DNA from 3 places in the Achromobacter sp. GQ309 genome. Region 1 is predicted to be linked to each of the others. Evidence: predicted binding sites of a transcription regulator. Region 1 holds the regulator's gene; each other region holds the start of a gene.
What was found. Region 1 encodes FNR, which switches genes on or off when oxygen is low (the NO sensors DNR and NnrR bind a similar motif). Its sites were predicted from a motif close to TTGATNNNNATCAA; they were not measured.

Region 1 (10,527 bases):
GTATTCGTCCAGCGTGGTGGCGCCGATGCAATGCAGCTCGCCGCGCGCGAGCGCCGGCTTGAGCATGTTGCCCGCATCCATCGCGCCTTCGGCCTTGCCCGCACCCACCATGGTGTGCAGCTCGTCGATGAACACGATGTTGCGGCCGTCGTCCTGGCCCAGCTCTTTCAGCACGGCCTTCAGGCGCTCTTCGAACTCGCCGCGGAACTTGGCGCCCGCCAGCAGCGCCGCCAGGTCCAGCGACAGCACGCGCTTGCCGCGCAGGGTCTCGGGCACTTCGTCGTTGACGATGCGCTGCGCCAGGCCTTCGACGATGGCGGTCTTGCCGACGCCGGGTTCGCCGATCAGCACGGGATTGTTCTTGGTCCGGCGCTGCAGGATCTGGATGGTGCGGCGGATTTCGTCGTCGCGGCCGATGACCGGATCCAGCTTGCCCTGGCGGGCTCGCTCGGTCAGGTCCAGCGTGTACTTGGAAAGGGCCTCGCGGTTGGCTTCGCCTTCGGCGCCCGACACGTTCTCGCCGCCGCGCACGGCGTCGATCGCCGCTTCCAGGGCCTTTTTCTGCAGGCCCGCGTCGCGCAGAATGCGGCCGGCTTCACCCTTGTCGTCGGCCAGCGCGAGCAGGAAGAGTTCGCTGGCGATATAGGTGTCACCGCGGCGGGAGGCTTCCTTGTCGGTACGGGTCAGCACGCCCTGCAGGTCGCGGCCCACCTGCACGTTGTCTTCGCCCTGCACCTGCGGCAAGCCCTTCAGGGCGGACTCCAGGGCCGGGCCCAGTCGGTTGACCGCCACACCGGCACGCGCCAGCAAACTGCCCGCGCCGCTGTCGGAATCCGACAACAGGGCGGACAGCACGTGGACAGGTTCGATGTAGGGGTGGTCGTTGCGGGCGGCCAGACTTTGGGCGTCTGCCAACGCTTGTTGAAACTTGGTCGTCAGTTTGTCGAATCGCATAATGGTCGTATTGGCTTGTGGGGAGCCTGACCGATCCGTGCCGGCTGGCTCGATAACCTGAATATGTGGCCGGGTGAGACAATTTCAACACCCGGCGCCTCTCATGGTCTTCTTCGACGTGCACCAGCAAACAGAGCAATGAGCATATACGTTTTTGTGTACGGCACCCTACGGGCCGGCGAAATCAACGACCTCGCCCGGGCGGCCGCAGCGCGCGGTTTGCCGGCCGCCAGCCACGTCGGCGCGGCCAGCGTGCCCGGCATGCTGGTCGATTTTGGCGACTGGCCCGGGCTCATCCCCGTGCAGGACGGCCGGCGCGTGCGCGGCGACGTTTTCCAGGTGGAACCGGCGTTGATCGCCCTGATGGACGAGATCGAGGAATATCAGCCCGGCAAGCCCTGCTGCTTCGTGCGCCGCACGGTTACCGCCAGTCTGGAAGGCGCCGGCCCGACCAGTCTGCTGCCCTGCGAGTACTATCCGATCGACCCCGCGTTTCGGGCCGCGGCGGTCGATATCACCGGGGAAGACTGGATTGCTCATCGCCTTTCCAGAACAAAGCAGGACGCCCGGTAAGACACCCGTAGTAACAACGGACTACAATAGACGCCTGTCTCGTGCTTCACACCCGTTCCGGCGCCCGCCGTGCAATGGGCACTCTAAAGGTCATCGTATGCAAAAACGGGTCCCCATTGCCCCTGATGCCGCCCACTGTTCCACGTGCATGCTGGGTCACGTCTGCGTTCCCGTGGGCATGGCAGCCGCCGAAGTCGAAAAGCTGGACGAACTGGTCAAAGAGCGCGTCCGCGTGGAAAAAGGCAAGACGCTCTTTTCGCTGGATCATCCGCTCGACGCCGTCTACGGCGTGCGCTTCGGCAGCTTGAAAACGCAACTTGAAGACGCCACCGGCCAGATCCAGATCACCGGCTTCCATCTGCCCGGCGAGATCGTCGGCATGGACGGCATGCTGGATGGCAAGCACGTGTCGGCCGCCGTGGCCCTCGAAGATTCCGAGGTCTGCGTCATCCGCCTGAACGAAGTCGATCGCGTCGCGTCGCACCTGCCGTCGCTGCAACAGCAATTCCGCCGCCTCATGAGCCGCGAGATCACCCGCTCGCACCAGATGCTGGCGTCGCTGGGCTCCATGCGGTCGGAACAGCGCCTGGCCGCATTTCTGTTGAACCTCTCGCAGCGCTATGCGTCGCTGGGCTACTCGTCCACCGAGTTCGTGCTGCGCATGAGCCGCGAAGAAATCGGCAACTATCTGGGCCTGACGCTGGAAACGGTCAGCCGTCTGTTCTCGCGCTTTGCCCGCGACGGCCTCATCAAGATCAACCAGCGCGAAGTCCGCATCCTGGACCTGCCCGCGCTCAAGCAACTGCTGGGACTCGAAAGCTGCTGAGCGGTCGCCGCGCCATGCGCCGCGCGCCTGCCACATCCCTGACCCGCACGGCGCTGGCGGCCTCGCTCGCCCTGGCCACCCTGCTGGCTTGCGGCGCTGCGCATGCGCAGACGCCGCTGCCCGACCCCTACGACTACGACGAAGCCACGCCCGTGCCCAAGCGCGCGGCGCCGCTGCGCTGGCAGGCGGTTGAACTGGGCCGCCCCGGAAACCGGTACAAGATGCCGGTCTACGCCAACCGGGATCTGGCCAAGGACGACCTGCGCGGCATCAAGCAAGTGCTCATCGTCATCCACGGCGTCAAGCGCGACGCCGACAACTACTACGAAACCGCCGCCGCGCTGGTCGCCGCCGACCCGGCGCGCGCCGGCGACACGCTGGTGCTGGCCCCGCGGTTTTCCGGCTCGATCGACTCGGGCTTCGCGGGCATGGCCGCCTGGCGCAAGGCCAGCTGGGAAGACGGCCAGGAAAGCGTCCAGGCCACGGGCCGGCCCGCCCCCGTCACCTCGTTCCAGGTTTTGGACGACCTGCTGCGCAGCCTGGACGACCGCAAGCGCCTGCCGTCGCTCGCCGGCCTGGTGCTTGCCGGCCATTCGGCCGGCGCGCAGTTGGTGCACCGGTATGCGGTGCTGAACAACGTGGACGGGGTGTTGCGACGCGACGGCCTGACCCTGCGGTACGTGGTCGCCAACCCCTCTTCCTACCTGTACCTGACCAACGAAAGGCCACGCGCCGACGGCAAGGGCTACGCGCCCTACGAGCGCGGCATCTGCCCCACCTACAACCAGTACAAGTACGGCACGGACAAGCTGCCCGCCTACGCCGGCGAATCCGACGATTCCCGCCTCTTCGTGCGCTACGCGGCGCGCGATGTGGTCTACCTGCTGGGCGGCGCGGACAACAACCCCGAGCACCGGCTGCTGGACAAAGCCTGCGGCGCCGAAGCCCAGGGCGCCACCCGGCTGGCGCGCGGCACGGGCTACGTCCAGTACGAGCACGTGCTGGCCGCCCGAGGCTCCAAGCCCGTCCCCCTGCGTCACAGCGCCTTCGAAGTCGGCGGCGTGGGCCACGACGGCAAGCGCATGTTCGGCTCGGTCTGCGGCGTGCGAGCGCTGCTGGGCGGCGACGCCCCGGCCAGCAACACCGCCGCGGCCTGCGACATCATCAAGCCGCGCGGCAAGTAACGCGCTTCACCCCTAGGGAAAGTCCGAAGCCATCGCGCTTGACACGCGCTTGTGGCAGACCTAAAACTTAACCTTATGGTTAAGTTAAATGATGATGGTCTCGATGCCATCTTCTCCGCGCTGGCGGATGGCACGCGCCGCCGGGTGCTGGCGGACCTGGAACAGGGCTCGGCCTCGGTCAGCACCCTGGCCCGACCCCACGCCATATCCCTGCCCGCCTTTATGAAACACCTGCGGGTGCTGGAAGAGGCCGGCCTCATCGCGCGCGCCAAGGACGGGCGGGTCGTGCGCTGCACGCTGTCTCCCGAACCCATGCGCGCCGCCGCCGGCTGGCTGGCACGGTACGAAAGGTTCTGGACCGGCCAACTGGATTCGCTGGCGCGATATCTCTATCACGAAGAGGAAATCCACCCATGGAAAACCGAATCTCCCCCCTCGAGCTGCGGCTCCAGCGCCGCTTCGACGCCCCCGTCGAACGCGTCTGGCGAGCCTGGACCGACCCGCAAGCGCTGATGCGCTGGTTCGGCCCGGCAGGCACGCAACGCGTGTTGCTGGCCGAAACCGATGTGCGCGTGGGCGGCGCCTATGAAGTCGGCTTCATCACCGCAGACGGCGGGGAACACTACGCCAGCGGCCGCTACCAGGAAGTCGCGCTGCATCGCCGTCTGGTGTTCACCTGGGCATGGCGCGACACGCCGCAGGAAACCTCACTGATCACGCTGGACTTCACCTCGGCACACGGGGGCACCGAGCTTGCCTTCCTGCAGACACCGTTCGTCGACGAAGCCACCCGCGACGGCCACGAGAATGGCTGGTCCGGCGCCATGGACCGGCTGGCGGACCACCTGGCCGGCAAGGCCTGAACCTGGCGCCCCGGACCTGTCCGCCGGATCCGAACTTGACCCCCGGGTCCAAGCGCCCGGCACGCAAAGGAGACGCACGATGCAAACCGATCATCCCGTCGTATCCCGCCCCCAATGGACCGTTGCCCGCGAGGCGCTGTTGCGGCGCGAAAAGGAACTGACCCACGCCTCGGACGCCCTGGCCCGCGACCGCATGGCGCTGCCGTGGGTGCGAGTGGACAAGCCATACACCTTTGAGGGCGCGCACGGCATGCAAGGCCTGGATGCCCTGTTCCACGGCAGGCGCCAGCTCATCGTCTATCACTTCATGTTCAGTCCGGACTGGGAGGACGGGTGCGTGGGCTGCTCGCTCCTAGCCGATCACCTGGACAGCGCGCTCATGCACCTGCGGCACCACGACGTGACGGTGGTGGCGGTCTCGCGCGCGCCGTATGCCCGGCTGGCCGCCTTCCAGGCCCGCATGGGCTGGCAGTTTGACTGGTACTCGTCAGCGGGCAGCGACTTCAATTTCGACTTCGAAGCGTCCGTGCCGCAGGCGGATGGCGCCGTCGAGGAACGTCCAGGGACCAGCGCGTTCTTCCGTGATCCCGACGGCGAAATCTTTCACACCTACTCGGCCTTCGAACGCGGCGTGGAGCGCCTGGCGGGGGCCTACAACTACCTCGACATCGCGCCGCTGGGCCGCAACGAAAACGGCCCGTATTTCGATGTTCGCGACTGGGTGCGCCACCATGACCGATACGGCGACACCCCGCGCCAAGCCTGCCACGACCACCGCTAGGCCGCAGGCCACGGCCGGCATGGCTGGCCTGTGGCTGGTGTGCCTGGCGGCCATGGGCGCCGGACTGATTGTGGACACGTGGCGCACGCCCGCCGCGCTGTTGGCCAGCGAGTGCGGTGCGCCGGGAACGCTGGCGCAACTGGCATGGCGGCACGTCGTGCTGATGCCGGCCAGCTCGGCCGCGATGGCGCTGGCGGCGCTGCTGCCCTGGTCTCAGCTGTCCGGGACTCGATGGCCCTGGGTTCAATTGCCTTGGTCCCGAATGCCTCGTATCCGATGGCTCTGGCTGCGGCTGCAAGCCGGCGAACCGCCGCTGGCAAGCCGGGTGCTCTGCCTGGTCCTCATGGCGATCGGTATGGTGCTGGGCGCGCGCCTGGGCGTTCAGACAGCGCAGGCGCTGGGCGCTGCGCCGTTTTGGGGAATGGTGCTGGGCATGGCGGCAGGAATGGCCGCAGGCATGGCTGCGACCCTGTTGCCGGTCGCCGCGGTCAGCGCCTGGCGCCGGTAAGCGGGCGAACCGCGGGCGGCGCCGTCTCGATCAACGCAGCGCCGGGGGCCTGGATTTCCAGCGCCGACGTCGCCTGGGCCACGCACGGCAGGATCCAGCCCTCTTCCTTTTCGTCGCGCGACAGGCCGGGCCATTCGATGCCGTACACGATCGATCCGTCCAGCATCAGGCACATGCAGGCGCGGCAGGTGCCATTGCGGCACGAACTGGGCAGCTTGATGCCCGCGGCCTGCGCCGCCAACAGCACGCACGTGCCGGCCGGCGCGTCAAAGCGCAGGCCCAAGGGCTGGACGAGAACCGGGTGCGAGCACATCGTCGTCAGGCTGCCCGCCGCCGCTCAGGCGACGTTGTCCTGCCAGTCCAGCTTCCAGGCGCCGGACAGCACGTTCTGCATCCACAGTACGCAGGTCAGCGTCTTGGCGTCGGTGACCTCGCCTTGGCTGCACGCCGCCAGCAGCTCCTCGGGATGCTTGCTGATGACATCCAGAAATTCGTCCTGGTCGAGCTGGCGCTCGCCTGCCCGCAGGCCGCGCGCAAAGAAGATGTGAATGATTTCAGTGGAATAGGCGATGGCCAGGTGCAGGGCGCCCGCATGGGCCCATTGGCCGGCGGTATAGCCCGTCTCCTCCAGCAGTTCCCGCTTGGCGCACACCAGCGGATCCTCGCCCGGATCCAGCTTGCCCGCAGGAAATTCCGTCATCACGCGGCCGATGGGATATCGGAACTGTCGCTCGAGCAGCACCCGGCCATCGTCGAGCAGCGGAATCACCACCACCGCCCCCGGGTGCACCACGTACTCGCGGATACCGGTATGGCCGTTGGGCAGGCTGACGGTATCGCGGCGGATCTTCAGGAAGCTGCCGTCATACGGGGCCTCGCTTTCGAGGAGCGTTTCGACGAGATGGGTATCGGCGGGTCGGGTCATGAGGACGTCTGGATCGGAAACTGAGAGGGGCGGCGAGCCGTTGCCGGCACGCCTGGCAGCTTACCACCGCCCCGCAGGCGGCCGGTCAGCCGAACTTGCGCGCGGCATCCAGCGCAAGACCCGCGCCGATGCTGCCGAACAGGTCGCCTTCCACGCTGCGCGCCTCGGGCACCAGCCGGGACACGCTTTCGCGCAGGCGCGGCACACGGCTTGAGCCGCCCGTGAAGAACACGGTATCCACGTCCGCCGTCGACACGCCCGCATCGCGCAGCAACTGGCCCACCGTGGTCTCGACCTTGTCGATCAAGCGTCCCACGCTCGCGTCGAACGATGGGCGCGTCACCTCGACACCCAGATCCGGCGCGATGCGCGACAAGTCGATGCGCGCGGCGGGCGCCTCGGACAGCGCGATCTTGGCTTCTTCCACCTGCACCGCCACCCAGTGGCCCGCACGCTCCTTCACCAGGTTCAGCAGCAGATCGATCTTCTGGCGGTCGCCGGCCTCGGCGCGGATATAGGCAAAATGCTCGGCTGCCTTGCGCGTGTAGGCCTGGTTGATGGTGTGCCAGCAGGCCAGGTTGCCGTATTGCGTCGACGGCACGTCCTTGCCGCTGCGCAACTGGCTGCCCAGGCCCAGCAGCGGCATCACGTGCGCCAGGCTCAATTGCTTGTCAAAATCCACCCCGCCGATATGCACGCCGCCGTAGGCCAGGATGTCGTCGCGGCGGTCCGGCTTGGCCGCGCGGTCCGGCCCCAGCCGGATCAGCGAAAAGTCCGACGTCCCCCCGCCGATGTCGATCACCAGCACCAGTTCCTCGCGGCTGATCTGCGACTCATAGTGGAAAGCGGCGGCCATCGGCTCGAACTGGAACTCGATGTCGGTAAACCCGACGTTGCGCGCGATCTCTTCCAGCGTGTCCTGCGCCGTCTTGTCGGACGCGGGATGATCGTCCACGAAAAACACCGGACGGCCCAGCACGGCACGGGTGAAGCCGCGCCCGGCGGCGGTCTCGGCGCGCGCCTTCAATTCAGCGATGAAGCGCGTCAGCAGGACACGGAAAGGGATGGAACGGCCCTGCACTTCCGTCGAGCCGTCGATGAGCGAGCTGCCCAAGAGGCTCTTCATCGAACGCATCAGGCGCCCGTCGTAGCCCGCCAGGTAGTCGGAGATGGCCGCGCGGCCATAGCTGACCTCGGCGTCCTCGTCGTGAAAGAAGATGGCCGACGGCAAGGTGGTCTTGCCGTCCTCCAGCGCGAGGAGCGCATGTTGGTCGGGACGGCTCCAGCCGACGGTGGAATTGGAGGTGCCGAAGTCGACGCCGCAGGCGGTGGAAATCATGGGAATTCAGGCGCTTAGAGCAAAACGGCGCACAAGTGTACCCGCTCTGGCTCCGGCCCTGGATTCCCGTGGGGGCTTATTGCTGCTGGCGGCGCTGTTCCAGTTCGCGCAGACATTGCTCGACGCCGGCCTGCATCTGCGCATTCGACGTGGCTGCGCGGTCCGACACCGTACGGCAGCGCTGGAACTCGGCCTGGCTTTGGGGCGTGTCGCGGATCGGTGCGGGCGGCGGGGCTTCGGGCGTTACGGTCATGCGCAGCGTCGAGGGTGGCGACAGGCTGCCCTGGGCCGAGGGAAACTGCATCTCCTGCGTGGCGCCGGGCGCGACATTCTGGGCCTGGGCAGCGCCCGCCGCGCACAAGGCGGCAAACAGGAAAGCGGATACGTGTTTTTTGTTCATGGCGACCTCGGTTAGATGAGTCAGCGCCCGGGCCGAGGGCCGGGCGCACCGCCTAATCGTATCCCCGGTGGATGGCAGGCGTCGTGCCAAGACGCAACATCATCCCCGCCAGTTGTTTCCTGCGGTTTCCGCGGCGGGTCTCAGGACGCGCGCCGGGTCTTGCGCAGCGGATCCAGCAGCGATGACAAGCCGTTGTGATCCAGTTCGTGCATCAAGGCCAGCAAGCGGCCCAGCTCTCCCGGCGGAAAGCCCTTGCGCGCGAACCACGCCAGATACGGTCCGGGCAGGTCGGCGATCAACCTGCCCTTGTACTTGCCAAACGGCATGTCGCGCGTCACCAGCAGCGCCAGCAGTTCGGGATCCATCACATTCATCGCGACGCACCGCCGGTAAAGAGATCAGCGGCCGCTACAGCGGCGATCTTCACACCGAAGCTGGAAATGGCCGGCAACGTGGCGTTGTGATGCGCCCGGATCTGGCCGCCGTCCGCATGAGGCTTGTCGTGCGTGGTATGCGCGTCGGCCGCCAGCGTGACCGCCAGCCCCAACCCCGCCGCCCGCCGCACGGTCGTGTCCACGCAGAACTCTGTCGCGTACCCACACACCACCAGATGCGTAACGCCCCGCTCCGCCAACACCTGCCCCAATTCCGTTCGCAGAAACGAATCAGGTGTCGTCTTGCGGACACGGAAGTCGTCGGCGGCCGGCGCGAGGCGCGTATCCAGGTCCCACCCCGGCTCACCATGCGCCAGATCGGACCCGGGACTTTCATGCTGGACGTAAACAACCGGCGCACCGGCCGCACGGGCACGTTCGGCCAACGCATTGATGCGGGCCAGCACCTGCGCGGCCTCGAAGGGCGGCGGCGAGGTTTCGAACAACGCGCGTTGCACGTCGATCACGATCAGGGCGGATGTCATGGGAATGGCGTCAGGGGGAGGACTGGATCGCAATGCGCGGCTCGCACCGTACCGGAAAATTCACCGAATTGGCAATGAAGCAGCAGTGGTGCGCGCGTTCGTGCAGCTGTTCCGCCAGCGCGGCGTCGTCGCCCGCGCCGATGGTGACCTGGGGCCGCAACGTGACCGATGCAAACGCGCCGCCGCGTTCCGGATCTTCCTGCATGACGCCTTCGGCCTCGTCCCGATAGGCCTGCACGGTCACTCCTTCCACCGCGCACAGGTGCAGATACCAGAGCTTGTGGCACGCCGATAGCGAGGCCACCAGCATGTCTTCGGGATTCCAGCGCGAGGCATCGCCGCGGAAGGCGGGGTCCGACGATCCCGGCACCTCGGGCTTGCCGGCGGCCTGGATGACGTGGTCGCGGAAATAGGCCGCGTAGCCGGCCGTACCGGCGCCGGTGTTGCCGGTCCATTCGACGGTAACGCTGTAATGATGTTCGCCTTTCATGCTGTAGTCCTGTTGCCTCGTGGTCCTGTTGCCTTGCGCCTCGCGGCCCTGTCGCCTTGTGCCGCTATCGCTGCGCCGGCAGCCTAATGCCGCCTCACGCGCAAGGAAGGCCGAGCTTAGCGCACGCTTGGCCGCGTCGGTTGGATGTTTATGACACGCATCGGCCTTACATCCCGTTTCAGCATGGGCCCGTTACTGTCCGTATCGTGAGGACGCGTCTGGCCATCTGAGATCAGCCAATAAGCCAGTCCGTCACACAGGAGCTCGCCATGATGAAAACCACCCTGACCTGCACCCTGAGTCTTGCGCTGCTCGCCGGCTGCGCCCCGTCAAAGCCCATCACCGCCCGGTCGGTGCCGGTAGACCACCACACCTCCCGCGACTCCCTGGACTGGCCCGGCAGCTACGAAGGCACCCTGCCCTGCGCCGACTGCCCCGGCATCCGCGCCCGCCTGACGCTGATGAAGGATGGCCGCTACGAAAAGCTGACCCAGTACCTGGACCGCCAGCCGCAGCCCGAGATCGTGACGGGCACCTTCAGTTGGGAGTCTGACGGCAGCACGATCCGGCTGGACGCCGCAGGCGATAGCCAGCGTTACTTCGTCGGCGAGAACCAGGTAACGATGCTCTACCGCGACGGCACGCGCCCCACCGGCCCGCTCGCGGCGCATTACGTGCTGCGCCGCGTGCAATAAGCCATCGCGCCGCCGCCGCCTTTGAGGCTATCCTCTGGCATCGACCGCGCCCGGCGGCGCGTTTCATCCA
Region 2 (10,527 bases), on a different contig from region 1:
GCCACAGCGCCACGGTCAGCATGCCGGCCGCCATCAGCGCCTGCGCTCCGCGCCACACCTGCCGGTCGTCTCGGCCGCGCGCCAGCCGCGGGACCAGCAGGCACGACAGCGCCGCCGCCATACCAAAAAGCGGCCAGGCCCAGCCGAAGATCGCCGGGTCGGGAAAGATCTCTTTGGCCATGGCCGGCAAAAAGGTGGCGGGAATGATGTAGCCGACCCCGAAGACACCGTAGTGCAGCGACAGCGCGGCGATGCCGCGCGGCAGGCGGGTTTGCGGCGCGTCGGCAGCCGTCCGTCGCACGGGAGGCGATTGCCGGCTGAGTCCGGGCCACGCCGCCACGGACAACGCCAGCGCCAGGCCGCCCAGCGCGGTCCAGGTCACGCCGGCGCTCGCGTGCGAGGCCATCAAGGCCAGACAGGCCAATCCCGTCAGCGCAATGCCCGCGCCCACGCCGGCATACGTCACCGCCGAAGCCGCGGCCTCGCGCGGGTCGCCGGCGGGCACCGGCCGCCATGCGACGACGCAGATGAAGGCATTGGCGCTGGCATAGCCGGCCGCCAGCCGCAGCACCGACCAGCCCGCCACGCTGTTCAACATTGGCATGGCCAGGGTCAGCGCGGCCACGGCGGCCAGGCTGGCCGCCAGCGTGACGCGCAGCCGTCGCACCGGCCAGACGATCGCCGCCAGTGCGCCCAACAGATAGCCCGCGTAGTTGGCCGACGCCATCCAGCCGCCCTGTGTCAGCGACAGGCCGGACTCCTGCGCCATCAGCGGCCATACCGGCGTGAAGGCGAAGCGGCCGATGCCCATGGCCGCCGCCAGCGCAAGCGCCGCGGGCCAGGCCAGGCTTGTAGCGCTGGCCGAGGGGCGGGGGGAAGGGTAAGCAGGCGTTGACATGGAGCCTACTCTACGGCTGTACTTATATCTTGAATAGTGAATTATTAAGAACGTGAGTTCCCAAAATGAGAAACTTGGATCTCGACGCGCTGCAAATCTTCAAGACCGTGGCGGATCAGGGTGGCGTGGCGCGCGCCGCCGCGCATCTGAACCGGGTGCAGTCCAATGTGTCGACGCGCCTGAAGCAGCTGGAATCCTCGCTGGGAACACCGCTCTTTCGGCGGCAGAACCGCCGACTGGTGCTGTCGGATCAGGGCCGCGTGCTGCTGTCCTACGCCGACCGCCTGCTGCGCCTGTCCGATGAGGCGCAGGCGGCCGTCCGGGAAGGCGCCCTGCAGGGCGTGCTGCGCATCGGCACCATGGAGAGCACGGCCGCCGCCCGCCTGCCCCCCATCCTGGCGGCCTATCACGCGGCCTGGCCGCAGGTGCGGATCGAGCTGGTCACCGGCACCTCGGGCGCATTGGCCGCGAAGGTGCGTAATTACGAGATCGAGGCTGCCTTCGTGGCGCAACCCTTCCCCGCAGAGGGACTGGCGGCGATGGATGCATTCAGGGAGGAATTGGCGCTGATCTCGCCGTTGGCGTGGGATCCGATCGGCAGTCCGAAAGACCTGGGCAACCGCAGCGTCATCGCCTTTGCGGCGGGCTGCTCATACCGGCGCATCCTGGAGTCGTGGTTGAACCAGGAGGGCATTGCGCCCGGCAAGGTGATGGAGTTTGCGTCGTATCACGCCATCGTGGCGTGTGTGGCAGCGGGAACCGGGGTGGCGATCGTGCCGCGGTCCGTGCTGGCGGTGCTGGGGGCGGAGCATTCGGTGCGCGTGGGTGCGTTGTCCGGGTCCCATGGGCAGGCGCTTACCCAGCTGATCTGGCGCGCCGACGACGACACGCCGGCATTGCAGGCGCTGCGCAGCCGGCTTGCGCCGCCGCAGAATTGAGCGATGCGCGCGGGGCCGCGCGCATCGTCAGGCCAGCGATCAGAAGCGGTAACCAACGCCCACCGTGGCCACCCACGGATCGATGCGCGCGGTGCCGACGCGTTCGCCATCCAGCGTCACCTTCGACTTGATGTCGATGTAGCGGATGTCGGCGTTCATGAACCAGCGATCATTGATCTTGATGTCCGCGCCCAGTTGCGCGGCCACGCCCCAGGAATCGCCCAGCTTCAGGTTCGAGCCCTTGAGCGCGCCCTCGGCCTTGGTGTCGAAGAAGTGGGTGTAGTTGATGCCGACGCCGATGTACGGCTGGATCATGCTGTCGGGCAGGATGTGCCATTGCAGGCTGAGCGTGGGGGGCAGTTGCTTGGAGGAGCCGATCTTGCCCAGGCCGCCGCTGCCGCTGACGTCATGCTGGAAGGGCCAGGCGCCCAGCAGTTCGATACCGATGTTGCGGGTGGCCATGTAGGCCAGGGTGAAGCTGGGGCGCACGTTGTTGTTCACGTCCAGCTTGACGCTGCCGTCGAGCACGGTGCCATTGTTTTGCGAGGGGCGGACTTGCGTGACGCCGACGCGGAACAGCACGTCGCCCGCTTCGTGGGCGTGGGCGGGAGCGGCAAAGGCGCCGGCAGCGATCAAACCGGCAATGGCGGTGGCGCGGATACGCCCGTTCAGCGAAAACATTTTCTTCTCCGATCTTTCCGTGTGGGGTGAGACGACAGGTTCTCAGACCGCCCCGTCCCCGTTCTTGACGTGTGTCAATTCGTGAAAAGACCGTTTTCAGAAAGTGGTTATGTCGCAACAACTGCGGTTAACCGCAACGCAAGGGCAAAAAAAACGCCGCCGGTGCGCGAGGCAACCGGCGGCGTTGATATGTCGCAATACGATCAACGCGGCAATTCACTGCTTCCCATCAGGTAGGCGTCGACCGAGCGCGCACACTGGCGGCCTTCGCGGATGGCCCACACGACCAGCGACTGGCCGCGGCGCATGTCGCCGGCGGTGAAGACCTTTTCCACATTGGTGCGGTAGTCGTCGGTGTTGGCGCGCACATTGCCGCGGCCATCGCGATCCACGCCGAACGCGTCCAGCACGTTCTGCACCGGCGACACGAAGCCCATGGCCAGCAGCACCAGATCCGCCTTGATCTCGAACTCCGAGCCTTCGACTTCGCGCATCTTCATCTGGCCGGTGGCGTCGTCCTTGAACCATTCGACGCGCGCGCCGACCAGCTTCTCGACCTTGCCGTTGGCGCCCTTGAGCAGCTTGGTGGTCACCGACCAGTCGCGGTCGCAGCCTTCCTCGTGCGAGGACGACGTGCGCATCTTCAGCGGCCAGTACGGCCACGTCATGGCCTTGTTTTCGGACTCGGGCGGCTGGGGCATCAGTTCGAACTGCGTGACCGATGCGGCGCCGTGGCGGTTGCTGGTGCCGACGCAGTCGGAACCCGTATCGCCGCCGCCGATCACCACCACGTGCTTGCCCTTGGCCAGCGTCTGGTTGGTGAGGCGGTCGCCCGCCACGGCCTTGTTCTGCTGACGCAGGAAGTCCATGGCGAAGTACACGCCGTCGAGCTCGCGGCCCGGCACCGGCAGATCGCGCGGCGTTTCCGAGCCACCGCTCATCACGACGGCGTCGAATTCGGCCATCAGCGATTTCGGCGTGCGCACCGTCAGGCCATCGGCAACGGGATCCTTCGGATCGCCGACGTAGGTCGACGGCGCGAATTCCACGCCCTCGGCTTCCATCTGCGAGATGCGGCGGTCGATCTGGTGCTTTTCGAGCTTGAAGTCGGGGATGCCGTAGCGCAGCAGGCCGCCGATGCGATCGCTCTTTTCGAACAGGGTCACGGAGTGGCCGGCGCGCGCCAGTTGCTGCGCGCATGCCATGCCGGCGGGGCCCGAGCCCACGACGGCGACCTTCTTGCCCGTCTTGCGCGCCGGCACTTGCGGCGCGACCCAGCCTTCGGCCCAACCCTTGTCGATGATCGCGTGCTCGATGGACTTGATGCCCACGGCGTCGCTGTTGATGTTCAAGGTACAGGCGGCTTCGCAAGGCGCCGGGCAGATGCGGCCCGTGAACTCCGGGAAGTTGTTGGTGGAGTGCAGGACGTCCAGCGCGCGGCGCCAGTCCTGCTTGTACACCAGGTCATTCCAGTCCGGGATGATGTTGTTGACCGGGCAGCCGTTGTTGCAGAACGGGATGCCGCAGTCCATGCAGCGCGCCGCCTGCTGCTTGGCCTGATCGTCCGTCAGGTGCAGGACGAATTCGCGCCAGTTCTTCAGCCGCTTCTGCGGGGCCTCGGAGGCCTCCTGCAGACGCTGAAATTCCATAAATCCAGTGATCTTTCCCATGGTATCCCTCACGCAGCCAGTTGTTGCGGGTTGGCTGCACGCCACATTTCACCCAATGCGCGGCGGTAGTCCGTCGGCATGATCTTCACGAATTTGCCGCGCGAGGCTTCCCAGTCGCCCAGGATTTCGCGGGCACGGTAGCTGCCGGTGTAGCGGAAGTGATCTTCCACCAGGCGGCGCAGGATGGACTCGTCCGTCTCGCGTTCGCCACCGCGCTGCGCGCTGTGCCAGATGTCGATGTTGTTCAGCGACTGCTGCTCGGCGTGCGGCACCACCGATTCCAGTTCCACCATCGACAGGTTCACACGGTGCTTGAGCGTGCGGTCCGGATCCCAGACGTACGCCACGCCGCCGGACATGCCCGCCGCGAAGTTGCGGCCGGTGGAACCCAGCACGACGACGGTGCCGCCGGTCATGTATTCGCAGCCGTGATCGCCGGTGCCTTCCACGACGGTGGCTGCGCCCGAGTTGCGCACCGCGAAACGCTCGCCCGCCACGCCGTTGAAGAACGCCTCGCCTGCCAGCGCGCCGTACAGCACGGTGTTGCCGGCAATGATGTGGTCGGGGCCGAAGCCGCGGAAGTCGTTGGGCGAGCGCACGATGATGCGGCCGCCGGACAGGCCCTTGCCCACGTAGTCGTTGCCTTCGCCCACCAGATCCATCGTGATGCCGTGCGCCAGGAACGCGCCGAAGCTCTGGCCGGCGGTGCCGTTGCACTGGATGTGGATGGTGTCGTCGGGCAGGCCGTCATGGCCGTAGCGCGAGGCCACGGCGCCGGACAGCATCGCGCCGATCGTGCGGTTGCGGTTGCGCACCGGCACGATGAACGACACCTTCTCGCCACGCTCCAGCGCGGGCTTGCTGCGCTCGATCAGCAGGTGATCCAGCGCGCCGGCCAGACCGTGATCCTGCTCTTCGGTCTGGTGCACTTCGGCATCGGACACCGTCTGGTGGAACACGCGGGTGAAGTCCAGCCCTTGTGCCTTCCAGTGCTCAACGCCCGAACGCATGTCCAGCAGATCGGCGCGGCCGATCAGGTCGTCGAACTTGCGGATGCCCAGTTGGGCCATGATTTCACGGACTTCTTCGGCGATGAAGAAGAAGAAGTTCACGACGTGCTCGGGCTTGCCCTGGAACTTCTTGCGCAGCGCAGGATCCTGCGTGGCCACGCCCACCGGGCAGGTGTTCAGGTGGCACTTGCGCATCATGATGCAGCCTTCGACGACCAGCGGCGCGGTCGCGAAGCCGAATTCGTCGGCGCCCAGCAGCGCGCCGATGACGACGTCGCGGCCGGTCTTCATCTGGCCGTCGGCCTGCACGCGGATGCGGCTGCGCAGGCGGTTCAGCACCAGCGTCTGCTGCGTTTCGGCCAGGCCCAGTTCCCAGGGCGTGCCCACGTGCTTGATGGACGACACCGGTGACGCGCCCGTGCCGCCGTCATGGCCGGCGATCACGACGTGGTCGGCCTTGGCCTTGGCCACGCCCGCGGCCACCGTGCCCACGCCGACTTCGGACACCAGCTTGACCGAGATCGAGGACTTGGAATTGACGTTCTTCAGGTCGTGGATCAGCTGCGCCAGATCTTCGATCGAGTAGATGTCATGGTGCGGCGGGGGCGAGATGAGGCCCACGCCGGGCACCGAGTAGCGCAGCTTGGCGATGTATTCCGACACCTTGTGGCCGGGCAGCTGGCCGCCTTCGCCGGGCTTGGCGCCCTGCGCCATCTTGATCTGGATCTGGTCGGCGGACGACAGGTACTCGGCGGTCACGCCGAAACGGCCCGACGCCACCTGCTTGATCTTCGAACGCAGCGAATCGCCCCGCTTGAGTTCGACGTCGGCTTCGATGCGGTCCGTGCCCAGCACCGAGGCCAGCGTGTCGCCGTCCTTGATGGTGCTCTTGCCTTCGCGCATTTCGGCGCGGTAGCGCAGTTCGTCCTCGCCGCCTTCGCCGGTATTGGACTTGCCGCCGATGCGGTTCATGGCAACGGCCAGCACCGAGTGCGCTTCGGTCGAGATCGACCCCAGCGACATGGCGCCGGTGGCAAAACGCTTGACGATTTCCTTGGCCGGCTCGACGTCGTCCAGCGGGATGGCGCGCGACGGGTCGAAGCGGAACTCGAACAGGCCGCGCAGCGTCATGTGGCGACGGCTCTGGTCGTTGATGATCTGCGCGTACTCCTTGTACGTGCGGTAGTTGTTGGCGCGCGACGCGTGCTGCAGCTTGGCGATCGAATCCGGCGTCCACATGTGCTCTTCGCCGCGGACGCGGTAGGCGTATTCGCCGCCGGCGTCCAGGTCGTTGGCAAGCACGGGGTCGGTGCTGAAGGCGGCGCGGTGCTGGCGCAGCGCTTCTTCGGCGACCTGGAAGATGCCGATGCCTTCGATGTTGGAAGCGGTGCCGGTGAAGTACTTGTTCACCAGGGCGCTCTGCAGGCCAACGGCTTCGAAGATCTGCGCGCCGGTGTAGGACATGTACGTGGAAATGCCCATCTTGGACATGACCTTGTTCAGGCCCTTGCCCAGCGCCTTGATGTAGTTCTTCACGGCCTTTTCGGGGTCATTCATCTTGCCCAGCGATTCGAGCGCCAGGTAGGGGTGAATGGCTTCGGCGCCGTAGCCGCCCAGGAGCGCGAAGTGATGCACTTCGCGGGCCGAACCGGTTTCGACGACGAGACCCGTGTTGGTGCGCAGGCCGGCGCGGATCAGGTGCTGGTGCACGGCCGACGTGGCCAGCAGCGCAGGGATGGCCACGCGCTCGCTGTCGACCAGGCGGTCCGACACGATCAGGATGTTGTAGCCGCTGCGCACCGCGTCGACGGCGCGCGCGCACAAGGCCGCCACGCGGGCTTCGATGCCCTCGGGACCCCAGGCGGCGGGGTACGTGATGTCCAGTTCAAAGCTGCGGAATTTCTTGCCCGTGACCTGGTCGATGTCGCGGATCTGCGCCATGGCGGCGAAGTCCAGCACCGGCTGGGACACTTCCAGGCGCAGCGGCGGGTTGACGTTGTTGATATCCAGCAGGTTCGGCTTGGGACCGATGAAGGACACCAGCGACATCACGAGCTGTTCGCGGATCGGGTCGATCGGCGGGTTCGTGACCTGAGCGAACAGCTGGCGGAAATAGTTGTAGAACGGCTTGGCGCGGTCCGACAGCACGGCCAGCGGGGCATCATTGCCCATCGAGCCGATGACTTCCTCGCCGCTCGATGCCATGGGCTCCAGGATGAACTTGTAGTCTTCCTGGGTCCAGCCGAATGCCTGTTGGCGGTCCAGCAGCGACACGGCCGATTGCGTGGCCACGGCGACCTGACGCGGCGCGGGCAGCGATTCCAGCTTGATCTGCAGGCGTTCGATCCACTGGCGGTACGGACGGCTGTTGGCCAACTGCAGCTTGATCTCGGCGTCGTCGATGATGCGGCCTTGTTCCAGGTCGATCAGGAACATCTTGCCCGGCTGCAGGCGCCACTTCTTGACGATGCGGTTTTCGGGGATCGACAGCGTGCCGGCTTCGGAAGCCAGGATGACCATGTCGTCGTCGGTGACCAGGTAGCGGGCAGGACGCAGGCCGTTGCGGTCCAGCGTGGCGCCGATCTGGCGGCCATCGGTGAACGCGACTGCGGCGGGGCCGTCCCACGGCTCCATCATGGCGGCGTGGTACTCGTAGAAAGCGCGGCGGCTTTCGTCCATCTGCGTGTGCTGTTCCCAGGCTTCCGGGATCATCATCATCATGGCGTGGGCCAGCGAGTAGCCCGAATTCACCAGCAGTTCCAGGCAATTGTCGAACGTCGCGGTGTCCGACTGGCCTTCGTAGACGATGGGGTACAGCTTTTTCAGATCGTCGCCCAGCACGGCCGACTGCATCATGCCTTCGCGGGCGCGCAGCCAGTTGAAGTTGCCCTTCACCGTATTGATTTCGCCGTTGTGGGCAATCATGCGGTACGGGTGGGCCAGCGGCCAGGCGGGGAACGTGTTGGTCGAGAAACGCTGGTGGACCAGCGCCAGCGCGGACACCGTGCGGGTGTCGGCCAGGTCGCGGTAGTAGCGGCCGACCTGATCGGCCAGCAGCAGGCCCTTGTAGACCACGGTACGCACCGAGGCCGAGGGCACGAAGTACTCCTTGCCGTGCGCCAGATGCATGTTCTGGATGGCGTGGCTGGCGGTCTTGCGGATGACGTAGAGCTTGCGTTCCAGCGCGTCCGGCACCATCACGTCGGCGCCGCGGCCGATGAACAGCTGGCGGATCACGGGTTCGCAGTCGCGGACGGTGGGCGACATGGGCATGTCGACATCCACCGGCACGTCGCGCCAGCCCAGCACGACCTGGCCCTCGGCGCGCACGGAGCGCTCGAGTTCCTGTTCGCAGGCCAGGCGCGAGGCCGTTTCCTTGGGCAGGAACACCATGGCCACGCCGTACTCGCCGGGCGGGGGCAGGATGATGCCTTGCTGGCTGAGTTCGTCGCGGTACAGCGTGTCGGGGATCTGGATCAGGATGCCTGCGCCGTCGCCCATGAGCTTGTCTGCGCCGACCGCGCCGCGGTGGTCCAGGTTCTCAAGAATCTTCAGACCCTGCTGGATGATCGCGTGGCTTTTCTTGCCCTTGATGTGGGCAACGAAGCCGACGCCGCAGGCATCATGTTCGTTCTTGGGGTTGTACAGGCCCTGGGCCGAAGGCAGGCCGATGCGGGTTGCATCGATGGCAACTGCCTTGGAGGTGGGACAGGATTCGGTCGGGGTAATTTGGGGCATGGCGCGCTCCGCAGTGGGCCTGCGTCTAATGTTGCAGTGCAGGAGTCGGACAATACCCCCGACGCAAGTAGGGTGCAACAGGAACAAACGGGGTATGACCCTAATTAAATAGGTGCGCCGTCATAGTGCATGAATATAGGGACACAACAACGGCCGCGCCGTTATTGGCTGTCGCCGGAGCAGGTCTTTTGTCGCAGTGACTCGGGCGTCCAAAGCGGTGCAAAATCACGCTATACGTCCCTATTTAAAAGAATGTTTTTTCTGTGCGCGATCAATGTCAGGTGTGGCGAAATTGCACCTTGTCGTCGCGCAGGTCCCGCGATGATGTGAGTCAAGCGCACGCGCGGATCGCGCTTTTGCGGCGCAGATGTCGCCAAGCGCACGAGCAGATCGTGTTTTTGCGGCGCCGACTCCGCGGGCTGCCCGAATGCCTTGCGGCGGCAGCGCGGCACCGCAATGCCCGGACGCAGACAAACAAAACCCGCCGTGATGGCGGGTCGGGGGGTCAGGAGTTGTTGACCGGTGGCGTGGTGGTTGGTGGCGTCGGCGGGCTGGACTCATTGTCCGCGGGCGCCGCGGCCGGCTTCTTGCGGGGCCGGCCACGCTGGCCGGGCGCCACACGCCGGCTGGCCGTATGAGCCAGGCTGGCAATAAAGCTGGGACCGCCCAGCGCCCACTGGCCAGAGACCGCCTGGTCGATGCGTTGGGTTTCCTCGCGCGACAGCCCATCCTGAAGCCGCTTGCGGTAATTGGCCTGCCGGTCGAACGGCGTGTTGCCGCAAGCCCAGTAGTCGGCGTGATCGGACTGCCATTGGGCCGGCGCGGCGCTGGTGTTGCCGGTATGGCTGGACGCGGACGACCAGGGCCACGAATCGGGGTCCTGCGAAGCCCCGCTGCGAACCGGATACGTTTCCAGCCAGACCAGCGAGGGCAGCACCCACGCGCCGGGTTCCAGCAGCGCCGACCGGTATCGGCCGGCGAACACCCGCCCGCCGCGCAGCCGCGCCGCAAGATTGCGGCCCAACGTCTGCATCAGCCGCGGCAGGCCTTCTTCGTCTGCGGGCGTGGCAAGCAGCAGGATGCGGTCGTTGGCGAGGAGCCAGCCGTGCACCGATACGCGGTGCCGCTGGGCCGACTCGCCCAGCCACGTGGCGAGCTGATTCAGGATGTCGGCGGGCGCGGGTTGCGATGGCGCCGCCAACGGCTGAATAAAGTTGGCCTGCACCAGTTGGGGCAGCCCAGGGGCATACAAACGGGGCAGACGGGCCATAGTGTCAGGGCTTGCGTATCAGGAAGAACGGGTTGTCTTCACACACGGTATATAAATAGTGCCACGGTGGGCGCTGGTCAAGTGCCGTGATCACAATCTGAGCGCGGAATCGTATTTTTTTGTGGCGAGCGCTCATTGAGGGGCAGGTTAACATTCGGCGACGGAACGTCGCACCGTGGATTCCCCTAACCCGCCGACGTTTTATCCACCTCGATTTATTCTTCTCCGGAGCAAGCCCATGGCCGCGTCCCTCGAACTCATCTCGCAGCATCGGTGCTTCGGCGGCACGCAGCGCTACTACCGCCACGACTCCACCGAGATC
Region 3 (10,527 bases), on a different contig from region 1:
GCCAACGCCGCGCGCGCCATGGGCCATTCGTCGAGCGGGCGGCCCACCGCCACGTTGAACGCAAACGCCGGCGCGCCGTCTCGCCCGGCCAGCGCCTGGCTGAGCACGCGGCGTGCAAATGGGGATTCGGCTTCAAGTTGCGGCGAGACGATGGCATAACGGCCGGCGGGGTTGGCCTTCAATTGGCTGGCCGCCCAGGCCGCGGCGGCGCGCCATTCAGCGCCTTGGTCTGCGGCTTCGAAGCGATGCGCCACCGCTTGCACGCGCTGCGTGTCGCGCCATTGCGCAACATCCGTGCCCTGCGCCTCGAACGCGAGCAGCAGGCGCTGAAAGCGCGGTGAGATGTCCGTGAATCCGGCAAGCACCAGTTGCCGCGGCGTGGCGAGGCGGCCGGCTTCAAGCGCGCGCAGCACGCGCGCATAGCCCTGGTTCGCGTCTTCGGCGTCAATGCCGGCGAGGGTCTGGCGGTAGCGTTCGCGCCATCGCGCAAAGCCGCGGTATTCGTCGGTATCCGCGCCGGAAGGCACCTGCAACGCCCATTCGTCCATGAGCAGGTCGGCATCCATCGACAGCCGGGCAGCCTGGCTGGCGTCCAGCAGGACGCGTTCGGCTTCTTCGATGCGGATGGCTTCGGTCCAGACGAGCTGTGTGGCGAAACTGTCGAGCCGGTAGGCAGGCACGTCTTCGTCGGATTCGAACGCGAGCTCGTTGGCGGATTCCGCAAGCCAGGCGGACAGCGGCAGGATGCGAGGCAATTCGCTGACCTGACGTTCCTGGCGCAGCAATCCGGCGAGCTCGAGCGTAAGGCGGCGCGACAGGCGATTGTTCACCGTCAGCACAAGCGTGTCCGCCGCAGGCAGACCAGCGATGTCTGGCAACGAGAGATCGGAGTAGGTGGGCGCTGCGTCCTGCATGGTCATCCAAGGGCGCGCGCGGCAGGCGCCACGCGAAGAAAAAGAGATGAAAAAGGCGGAGAAAAATCTCCGCCGTAGGATACCGCGAGCCGGCCGGCAAAATGCGCCGGTTGCGGTAAGCCGAGCCCTGTCAAAACCCGCAGAGTGCGGCCAGGTTTTCCCAGTGAATCTGCATCTCTGGCGTGGTGTACCCCCAGAATGCAAGCCCCAACACGGCAACCAACGCCAGCACGCCCACGGCGCGCCAGCCTTTGCGGCGCGGGGCTTCGGGGTTCGGGCTGGCGTTCATGGCGCGGTTCCGGGAGGTCGTGATCACGCCGTTGCGGGCTGAGCCGGCGTCACCGGCTGTTCACGCACGGGCAGGCACAGCAGCGCGGCGATGACCGCCAGTGCAACGCCCAGCCACCAGACCAGGTCATAGCTGCCGGTCTTGGCGTAGGCGTAGCCGCCCAGCCACACGCCGATGAAGCTGCCCAACTGATGGCCGAGGAACACGATGCCCGAGAGCGTGGCCGCATAGCGCAGGCCATAGATCTGACCGATGAGCCCCTGCGTCAACGGCACGGTGCCCAGCCAGAACAAACCCATCCATGCGGCAAATACGTACAACACCCATGGCGTCAGCGGCACCGAAAGCAGCAACAGGATGCCGAAGGCCCGCATGAAGTACACCACCGCCAGCAGCCGCTTCTTGCTGTACTTGCCGCCGAGTTTGCCGGCGTAGAACGACCCCAGGACGTTGAAGAGGCCGATGAGCGCGATTGCGGTGGCGCCCTGCCCGGCCGTCAGCCCGCCGTCGGTCACATAGGCAGGCAAATGCAAGGTGATGAACGCGGTATGGAAGCCACAGACGAAGTAGCTCCAGAACAGGAAGTGGAACGACGGATGCCGCACGGCCTGCTTGATGGCGGTGGCCAGCGATTGCTGGGGACCCGTGTGCGCTTGCGGCCGGCCACGCAGGAAATACGCAAGCGGTGCGGCGCATGCCACGAAGAGCGACAGCACCCACAGCGCGCCGGTCCAGTCCAGACCGCTGATGAGCAGTTGCCCGGTAGGCACCACGGCAAACTGCCCCAGCGAGCCGCCCGCGCTGGCAATGCCCATCGCCGTGCTGCGATAGGCGGGCGGCACGGAGCGCGCGACAACGGGCAGGATGACGGGGAAGGTGGTGCCCGCCTGGCCCAGCCCGACCAGCACGCCGGCCGTCAGATAGAGCGTGGCCTCGTCGGTGGCAAAGCGCGTGCCGATGAGACCAAGCATGTACAGCAGCGCGCCCAGGGCAATCGTGCGGCCGGAACCGTAGCGGTCGGCCAGCATGCCCATGAAGATACAGGCCACGCCCCACACCAGGTTCTGCAGGGCGAAGGCCATGGAGAACACTTCGCGGCTCCAGCCGTGCGCCAGGCCCATCGGTTGCATGAAAAGGCCGAAGGTGGCGCGCACCCCCATGGCAAGCAGCACGACCAGGGTGCCCAAGGCAATGGTGCGTGCGGAAATCGTATCGGTTTGGCTAGACATGAAACCCGTGTCTGGTTGTTTTTGGGTTTGCGCCCCCTCCTCGGGGCGGCCCCGCGCGGCGGCGGGACTCAAACATCATATACAAGTCGGCAGGCGGGTCCGTGAATACCCGCGTTGGCACGACAAGCTTCGCGGACGAGGCGTTTGCGAGGCGCCATCCAAAGCCCAATGATTTGGGCGTTGCCCCGCCTGCTGATAGACTTGCGTCCTGCTTCGAGGCCCGCGTCCGCAGTGCTAAACTTCGGCTCGCAAGTTCCGCAGCAATTTCAAGGCCTTAGTGCAGTAGCGCGCCCATGCTGGCGCCCGTTTGCCGCCCTCAGTGCTGCAAGCGTCTCGCGCACCCGCCCCGCTCGCCGTAGTTAAATGGATATAACCGGCCCCTCCTAAGGGTCAATTGGTGGTTCGATTCCACCCGGCGAGGCCACTCAAGCCTCGGCCTTGCGCGCCGTTCCTCCTCAAAAAAGTCCACCCATTCAGCCAGATGAGGGTTAATCCGGGCTACGCTCTTGCGCGCTGCGCGGTTAGCTTTGCGACTTCTGACATGTGACCAATTGCTGCTGCGTCAATATGTCACTGATATTTTTTTCGGTAAACGTCGCAAATCGCCTTGCGTGGCACTTGAAATTGCTGTTTAAATTCGACGCGTAAGCCCATAATTCATCTGGACTTTTCCTGATCCGACGAAACGCCGGCTTAAGAAATATTTGTTCACAGACCGACAAGCCTGCTCAACCATGGCCTTTTCCTGGAAACGTGCAATTGCGAAAGCCCTAGCGCCTGCCGCGCTGGCGGTGTGCGCGCTCCTGCCCCCTGCGGCACAAGCAGCCAAAAATTCCGATCCTTGCAAGACAAACGCCAAATCGGCGGCCTGCAAGGCGCAACAAGCAAAGAAGGCCCCCGCGCCCAAGGCGGGCTCGGGCAAGAGCGCCGCTGCCAAGCAGGCAGCGCCGTCCGCCAAGAAGTCGCCTCCCAAATCCTCTTCGGCCAAGAAGGCCCCGCCCAAGAGCGGCAAGCAGGTTGCCGCGAAAGGCACGCCGTCCAAGAAGGCGGGCGCGTCGGGTAAGAGCGGCAAGGGTGGCAAGGCGGACAAGGCCGCTCGCGGCCGGCGCGTTGCCGCAGCCGGCGCTGCCAGCGCCGCGATGCCGCCGCCCGCCGCCTCGGCCCGCGCCGAAGCGGCCGCGCTGCGCTCCAGCACCGCCTATGTGCAAGACCTGGAAACTTCCACGGTCATCTTCGCCAAGAACGAAAACGTCGTGCGCCCCATTGCTTCGATCTCGAAGCTGATGACCGCCGTCGTCGTGGTGGACGCCAACCTGCCGATGGACGAGATGCTGGAGATCACCGACGAGGACGTCGACGAGCTCAAGCACACCACGTCGCGGCTGCGCGTGGGCACCAAGCTGTCGCGCGGCGACATGCTGCACCTGGCGCTGATGTCTTCCGAAAACCGCGCCGCCAACGCGCTGGGCCGCCACTACCCGGGCGGCCTGCGGGCCTTCGTGGCCGCCATGAATGCCAAGGCGCAATCGCTGGGCATGACCAGCACGCGGTTCATCGAACCCACCGGCCTGTCCAGCAACAACGTGTCGTCGCCGCATGATCTGGCGCGCCTGTTGCGCGCGGCGTCGCAGCGTCCGCTGATCCACCGCTACTCCACCGACACGGAGTACGAGGTCGAGATCAACAACCGCACGCAGACCTTCCGCAACACCAACCTGCTGGTGCGCAAGCCCGACTGGGACATCAAGGTGTCCAAGACCGGCTACATCAACGAAGCGGGCGAATGCCTGGTGATGCTGGCGCGCATCAACGGCCGCGACCTGGCGATCGTGCTGCTGGATTCGCAGGGCAAACTCTCGCGTATTGGCGATGCCGTGCGCATCCGCCGCATCGTGCAGAGCGAAGTGGCGATGGCGTCGATCGGCGCCGGCGGCTGATGGCCGGCTGACCGCTGCGTGTAGCAAAAATGAAGGGCCCGATTGCATCGGGCCCTTTCCTTATTTGGCGCGCACTTGCGCACTGCACTTCGCGGGCTTTCCATCAGAGCCGGCTTTCGCGCCCTGCTTCCCCAGGCTGGCATACAGCGTCAGCACCAGCAGCGCCGCGGCAGCCAACCCTCCCGCCGCAAACAGATTGCCGGTCAAGCCGAAGCCATCGACGATCTGGCCGCCTGCCCATGACCCGAGTGAAATGCCGATATTGAACACGGCTACATACAGCGCGGTGGCGACTTCCACATGCGCCGGCGCGGCCTTCATCATCCAGGTCATGAGGCCGACAGACACGCCGCCATAGGCCAGGCCCCATGCCACGAGCGCCACACCACCGCCGATAGGAAAACCGCCCACGGCCAGGAACAGGGCCGGTGTCAGCAGCAATCCCAGCGCAATTGCCGTCAAGGTCGGCACGGTGCGCTGCGCCGCGGCGATGCCAGCGAGGAAGTTGCCGACGATGCCCGCGAGTCCATAGGCAAACAGCAACGCGCCGATCCATTGCGCGTCGAACCCCGACACCGACAGCAACAGCGGACGCACGAAGGTGAAGGCCGTGAAGTGCCCGGTCACCAGCAACAACGTCAGCAGCAGCCCCGCCCGCAAGCCGCGATTGCCCAGTTGCGCGCCGAACTGGCGCGCGGAGGCCGAACTGGCCACGGGCAACGCCGGCATGACAGCAAGATGAAGCGCCAGCACCAGCGCGCTGAAGACGGCCATGCTTGCGAAGGCCCAGCGCCACCCGGCGAGTTCTCCAATCAGCGAGCCGAGCGGCACGCCCATCACGGATGCGGCGGCGACGCCGCCAAAGATGATGGATGTCGCCAAGCCAACAGCGCCGTGCGGCACAAGCCGCGCAGCCAGGCCGCCGGCGATGGCCCATATGCCTCCCATGCAGAATCCAACGAGGATGCGCGCCGCGAGTAGCCAACCCAGGCCGGGCGCGAATGCCGAACCCACGTTGGCGATCACCAGCAGTCCCAGCAGGCCGCTCAGGATCTTGCGCCGATCCATGCCGCCCGATGCGATCACCACCAACGGCGCGAACAGCGCAGCCAGCAACGCGGGCAGCGAGATCGTCAGGCCGGCGGATCCCGTGGAGACGCGCATCGTGTCGGCAATGGGCGTCAGCAGACCTACCGGCAGCATTTCAGTGGTCACGACGGAGAAAGTGGCAAGACTGGCCGCCCCGACAGCCAGCCATAATGACCGGGCCGCCATCACGCGGCCCGCCATGCCGGCGAGCCATGGGCGCTCAGGCGCCGATGCGCCAACATCGCCACCAACAGCACTACCCCGCCTGCACCGACCGCGACGGCGAAGCCCGCCCGTGCCCCACCGCCATCCACCACGTGGCCGGAAAACGCAGCGCCCAGCGCAACGCCGACATTCAATCCTGCCAGCAGCCAAGTCATGCCTTCGGTCAGGCGTTGCTCGGGCACCAGGCGCTCGACCAGCGACATGGCGACGATCATGGTCGGCGCGAAGAACACTCCAGCAACCAGCACGGCGCCAGCCAGCGCGGCGATGCTGCCGACGAGCAGGAATGGCAAGGTGGTGGCTGCGATTGCCAGACCGCACAGCAGCAAGAGGCGATGCTGTGGCGTCTTTACCTTGAGCGCGCCGTACAACAGTCCGGCCGCGCAGGAACCCACGGCATAGGCCGACAGCACCAGACTGGCCGCGGCCGGCTGGCCCATCTGTTCGGCGAAGGCCACGCTCACGATGTCCACCGTGCCCACGATGATGCCCATCGCCACCATCAGCAGCGCCAGCACACAAACGTGCGCCGATCGGATCACCGATCCGGCGTCCGTGGTGGCGGCGTCTTGCGCCTGGACGGGCGGTTCGGTGTCCCGCTGCACGACCAGCGCGAACACACCAACCATCAGCAGCAATGCCGCGGCCAGCGGACCGGCCTGGGGAAACACCGCGACCGACAGTCCGACCGACAATGGCGGACCGGCGATGAACGTGACTTCGTCGAGCACCGTTTCCAGGGAATAAGCCGTCTGCAAACGCGGCTGGCCCCGGTACAGCACGGCCCAGCGCGCCCGCACCATTGCGGACATGCTTGGCATGAATCCCGCCAGCAAGGCGCCGGCAAACAGCGTCCAGTTGGCCGCCTGCCACCACGAACCGCCAAGCAGGATCAAGAATCCGATGACGCTAACGGCCGTGGCGACGGGTAGCACCCGCATTTGCCCATGCCGGTCCACCAGGCGGGAAATCTGCGGCGACAGCAGCGCATAGGTCAGCACAAAGGTGGCGGATACAGCTCCCGCCAAGGCATAGCCGCCACGCAGTTGCGACAGCATGGTGATGATGCCGATGCCGGTCATCGGCAGCGGGATCCGCGCCACGAGGCCCGCCAAGGCAAAGCCCCGCGTGCCGCGGGCGGCGAAAAGGTCGCCATAAGGGTTGGTCATTCATCTCTCCAGCAGGTATCGGCTTGCCGCTGCACGGCCGGCCAGCGACAATACAAACAGTCCGTATGAATAAGATCGTATATTCATACGGACTGTTTGTAAATAATCATACGCGTCGTATGTAAGGAGAGAGAAATGGTTCGCCGCACGCGCGCCGAGATGGAAGAAACCCGCGCCACGCTGCTCGCAACGGCCAGACAGTGCTTTGCGGCGCACGGCTATGCCGCCACTTCGATGGACGACCTCACTGCGCAGGCGGGACTGACCCGTGGCGCGCTATACCACCACTTCGGCGACAAGAAGGGATTGCTGTCGGCGGTCGTGGCGCAGATCGACGCCGAGATGGATGCGCGCCTTCAGACGATCTCGGACCGCTCCGACGACGCATGGGAAGGCTTTCGCAAACGCTGCCATGCCTACCTGGAAATGGCGCTGGAGCCCGAGATCCAGCGCATCGTGCTGCGCGACGCCACGGCGGTGCTGGGTGGCGCATCCCCGGAATCCCAACGCCATTGCGTGGCGTCTATGCAGCGCCTGATCGACAACCTCATCCAGCAGGGGATTGTGGCCGACGCGGATGCGCAGGCGCTCGCTTCGCTGGTTTACGGCAGTCTGGCCGAAGCCGCGTTCTGGATTGCCGACGGCGAAGATGGCAGTGCGCGGCTGGCGCGGGGCAGCGCGGCATTGGAGCTATTGCTGCGCGGACTGTTGGCGACACGGTAGGCACCACGAACGCGGGACCTGTTGCGGCCGCGGGCGAGCATGGCGCGACGCCTGCTCGCCAAGTCAGCGCGCGCTATGTCGTCATGCCGCGCGGCGCTTCGCGGGAACGGGTTGGGCATCGCACAGCGACGGCGGCAGCCCTTCCAGGACGGCTTGGGCATTGAGCGATTGAATCGGCACGCGGGCATCCCGGGGGATGCGGCCTTCGGCCTGCAGCAACTGATACCGCAGGCAGCATACGCGCAGGAACGAGGTGAAGTTGGCGGCCTCGCCGCGGTACTCGACCAGTTCGTCGTACAGGCGTTCGATCAGTTGCGTGACCCGCATGCCGTCGCGGCCGGCGATTTCTTCCAGCACCTGCCAAAACAGGTGCTCGAGCCGAAGGCTGGTCGCCACGCCGTGCAGGCGCAACGATCGGGTTTCGCAGGCGTAGGAGTGCTCGGTGGCGCGGATGAAGATTTCACACATGGACGGCTCCTGGGCATCGGCGACACGCTGCCGGGAACGGCGCGCCTGCGAACGACTGTACGACGATTGCCGCGCCGGCCGCAATACGGCCCCCGACTCGGTGACGAGTTGTACCTTCCCGCGCTGATTGATGTACATCATGGTTTTAGCCGCGCAAGCGGCCGAGCATAGTGAAACTGATCAGACTTCGGAGGTAGTGATGAACAAGACCATGAAGGCAGCAGTCGCACGCGCGTTTGGCCAACCGCTGGTAGTCGAGGAAGTCGCCGTGCCGCGCCCGGGTCCGGGCGAACTCCTGGTAAAGATCGAAGCCTGCGGTGTCTGTCACACGGACCTGCACGCCGTCGAAGGCGACTGGCCCGTCAAACCCAATCCCCCTTTCATTCCCGGCCACGAGGGCGTCGGCTACGTCGTCGCCGCGGGCGCCGGTGTCACGCACGTCAAGGAAGGCGACCGCGTCGGGATCCCGTGGCTGTATTCCGCCTGCGGCCATTGCGAGCACTGCCTGGGCGGCTGGGAAACCCTGTGCGAATCGCAGCAGAACACGGGCTACTCCGTCAACGGCGGTTTCGCCGAGTACGCGCTGGCGGCAGCCGATTACGTGGGCCTGCTGCCCAAGAGCGTCGGCTTCGTCGATGTGGCCCCGGTGCTGTGTGCCGGCGTCACCGTGTACAAGGGCCTGAAAATGACGGACACCCGGCCTGGCAACTGGGTGGTCATTTCGGGGATTGGCGGCTTGGGCCACATGGCGGTGCAGTACGCCAAGGCAATGGGCCTGAACGTGGCCGCGGTGGACATCGACGACGCCAAGTTGGACTTCGCGCGCCGGCTGGGAGCGGAAGTCACCGTCAATGCGCTGACCACGGATCCGGCTGCTTACCTGAAGCGGGAGATCGGCGGTGCGCATGGCGCGCTGATCACCGCGGTGTCGCCCAAGGCCTTTGAGCAGGCGCTGGGCATGGTGCGCCGGGGTGGCACGATTTCGCTGAACGGGTTGCCGCCGGGGGATTTCCCGCTGTCGATCTTCGACATGGTGCTTAACGGCGTCACCGTGCGGGGCTCCATCGTGGGATCGCGGCTGGATCTGCAGGAGTCGCTGCAGTTTGCCGAAGAGGGCAAGGTCCACGCCACCGTCGCCACCGAACGCCTGGACAACATCAACAGCGTGTTCGACCGCATGAAGCAGGGCCAGATCGAAGGCCGCATCGTGCTCGACTTCGCCTGATACCTGCGCGCGCCCCAAAAGTGTCCGCTGCGGCATGTGTCGCAGCGGGCGCTTTTTCGTGGCGGCGGCTCGGTACAATCCGGCCTACCCTGATCCCAGAGAGGCCGCATGTCCCCTCCTCCCACTGAGCGTCGCAGCAAGCCTGCCACCAGCCGCGCGCCTCGGCGCGGGTCTGGCCGGGTGACCATTGCGGACGTCGCGCGCGTGGCGGGCATGTCGATGCACACGGTGTCGCGGGTGCTGAACGCCCCCGAGAACGTACCTGAACGCACCGTCAAGCTCATCCACGACGCCATCGCCCAGACCGGGTACGTGCAGGACCTGGTTGCCGGCGGCCTGGCCAGCGGCCGCAGCCGTCTGGTGGCGGTGACGGTGCCCACGCTGGGCAGCCCTGTGTTTCTGGAGGCGCTGCAGACGCTCAGCCTGCACCTCAGCCGCCACGGCTATCAGATGATGCTGACCGAAAGCGGATACGACCCCGAACTGGAAGTGTCCGCCCTGCAAGCGATCCTGGGCCGGCGGCCCGACGGCGTGGTCATGATGCGCACGGTGCTGACCCCGACCGGCAGGACGCAGTTGCGCGCGGCGCGCATTCCCGTCGTGGAAGCCTGGGATTGGAATGACGATCCGGTCGACATGCTGATCGGCTTTTCGCACGAGGCGGCGGGCGCATGCGTGGCGCAGTTTCTATCTGAAACCGGAAGGCGGCGGCCCGTGGCCGTCATCGGGAATGATCCGCGTGCGGGACGCCGGTTGCAGGGCTTCACGGCGGCGGCGCGCGAGTTGCGTTTGATCGACGCGGACGCAGACACGCCGCATGTGCTGATCCCCGCCCCCGCCACGATGGGCGCGGGCCGCAGCGGGCTGGCCGAACTGCTGGCGCGCGAGCCCGATGCCGATGCCGTGGTGTGCAGCACCGACATGATTGCCATGGGCGTATTGCTGGAAGCCGCAGCGCTGGGCAGGCAGGTGCCGGGTGACCTGGCCGTCGTGGGATTCGGCGATCAGGCTTATGCGGCGGCCACCACCCCGCCGCTGACGACCGTGCGCATCGACGGCTCGCTGATCGGCGAGCAGGCCGCGCGCGCCATCATCGACCGCCTGGATGGTCACGCCAATGCGGGGTTGCGGGTCGATGTGGGATTCACGTTGATGCGGCGTCAGAGCGCCTGACGCTTTCCCTGTCCTGCCCACGCTGAACCGCGCCTCGTTCTGAGCGGAAACATCGCATTTCCTGGGGAATCTCCCTATCAAAAATA

Region 2: AC6CIE_RS13815 (OmpW/AlkL family protein) is a predicted target of FNR. The motif match lies at 2,582-2,595, and genes of this name have one in related genera.
Region 3: adhP (alcohol dehydrogenase AdhP) is a predicted target of FNR. The motif match lies at 8,171-8,184, and genes of this name have one in related genera.

The regions. Positions count from the first base shown of each region.
Region 1 is NZ_JCAXDP010000001.1:522,892-533,418, reverse strand. It holds gene clpB (ATP-dependent chaperone ClpB) at 1-954, opposite strand, end outside; gene AC6CIE_RS02505 (gamma-glutamylcyclotransferase family protein) at 1,093-1,527, shown strand; gene fnr (fumarate/nitrate reduction transcriptional regulator Fnr) at 1,625-2,353, shown strand; gene AC6CIE_RS02495 (hypothetical protein) at 2,368-3,537, shown strand; gene AC6CIE_RS02490 (ArsR/SmtB family transcription factor) at 3,613-4,050, shown strand; gene AC6CIE_RS02485 (SRPBCC family protein) at 3,951-4,400, shown strand; gene AC6CIE_RS02480 (DUF899 domain-containing protein) at 4,480-5,181, shown strand; gene AC6CIE_RS02475 (hypothetical protein) at 5,132-5,689, shown strand; gene AC6CIE_RS02470 (2Fe-2S iron-sulfur cluster-binding protein) at 5,670-6,002, opposite strand; gene AC6CIE_RS02465 (NUDIX domain-containing protein) at 6,027-6,614, opposite strand; gene AC6CIE_RS02460 (Hsp70 family protein) at 6,700-7,953, opposite strand; gene AC6CIE_RS02455 (hypothetical protein) at 8,030-8,353, opposite strand; gene AC6CIE_RS02450 (DUF3820 family protein) at 8,494-8,718, opposite strand; gene AC6CIE_RS02445 (cysteine hydrolase family protein) at 8,724-9,272, opposite strand; gene AC6CIE_RS02440 (OsmC family protein) at 9,283-9,762, opposite strand; gene AC6CIE_RS02435 (copper resistance protein NlpE) at 10,032-10,457, shown strand.
Region 2 is NZ_JCAXDP010000004.1:87,477-98,003, forward strand. It holds gene AC6CIE_RS13805 (YbfB/YjiJ family MFS transporter) at 1-898, opposite strand, end outside; gene AC6CIE_RS13810 (LysR family transcriptional regulator) at 964-1,836, shown strand; gene AC6CIE_RS13815 (OmpW/AlkL family protein) at 1,876-2,517, opposite strand; gene AC6CIE_RS13820 (glutamate synthase subunit beta) at 2,721-4,187, opposite strand; gene AC6CIE_RS13825 (glutamate synthase-related protein) at 4,196-8,935, opposite strand; gene AC6CIE_RS13830 (hypothetical protein) at 9,441-10,205, opposite strand; gene fghA (S-formylglutathione hydrolase) at 10,444-10,527, shown strand, end outside.
Region 3 is NZ_JCAXDP010000005.1:536,849-547,375, reverse strand. It holds gene AC6CIE_RS18805 (PD-(D/E)XK nuclease family protein) at 1-920, opposite strand, end outside; gene AC6CIE_RS18800 (hypothetical protein) at 1,045-1,203, opposite strand; gene AC6CIE_RS18795 (MFS transporter) at 1,227-2,432, opposite strand; tRNA gene AC6CIE_RS18790 (tRNA-Arg) at 2,782-2,856, shown strand; gene pbpG (D-alanyl-D-alanine endopeptidase) at 3,167-4,369, shown strand; gene AC6CIE_RS18780 (MFS transporter) at 4,430-5,644, opposite strand; gene AC6CIE_RS18775 (MFS transporter) at 5,644-6,852, opposite strand; gene AC6CIE_RS18770 (TetR/AcrR family transcriptional regulator) at 6,988-7,575, shown strand; gene AC6CIE_RS18765 (ribbon-helix-helix domain-containing protein) at 7,657-8,043, opposite strand; gene adhP (alcohol dehydrogenase AdhP) at 8,243-9,268, shown strand; gene AC6CIE_RS18755 (LacI family DNA-binding transcriptional regulator) at 9,377-10,441, shown strand.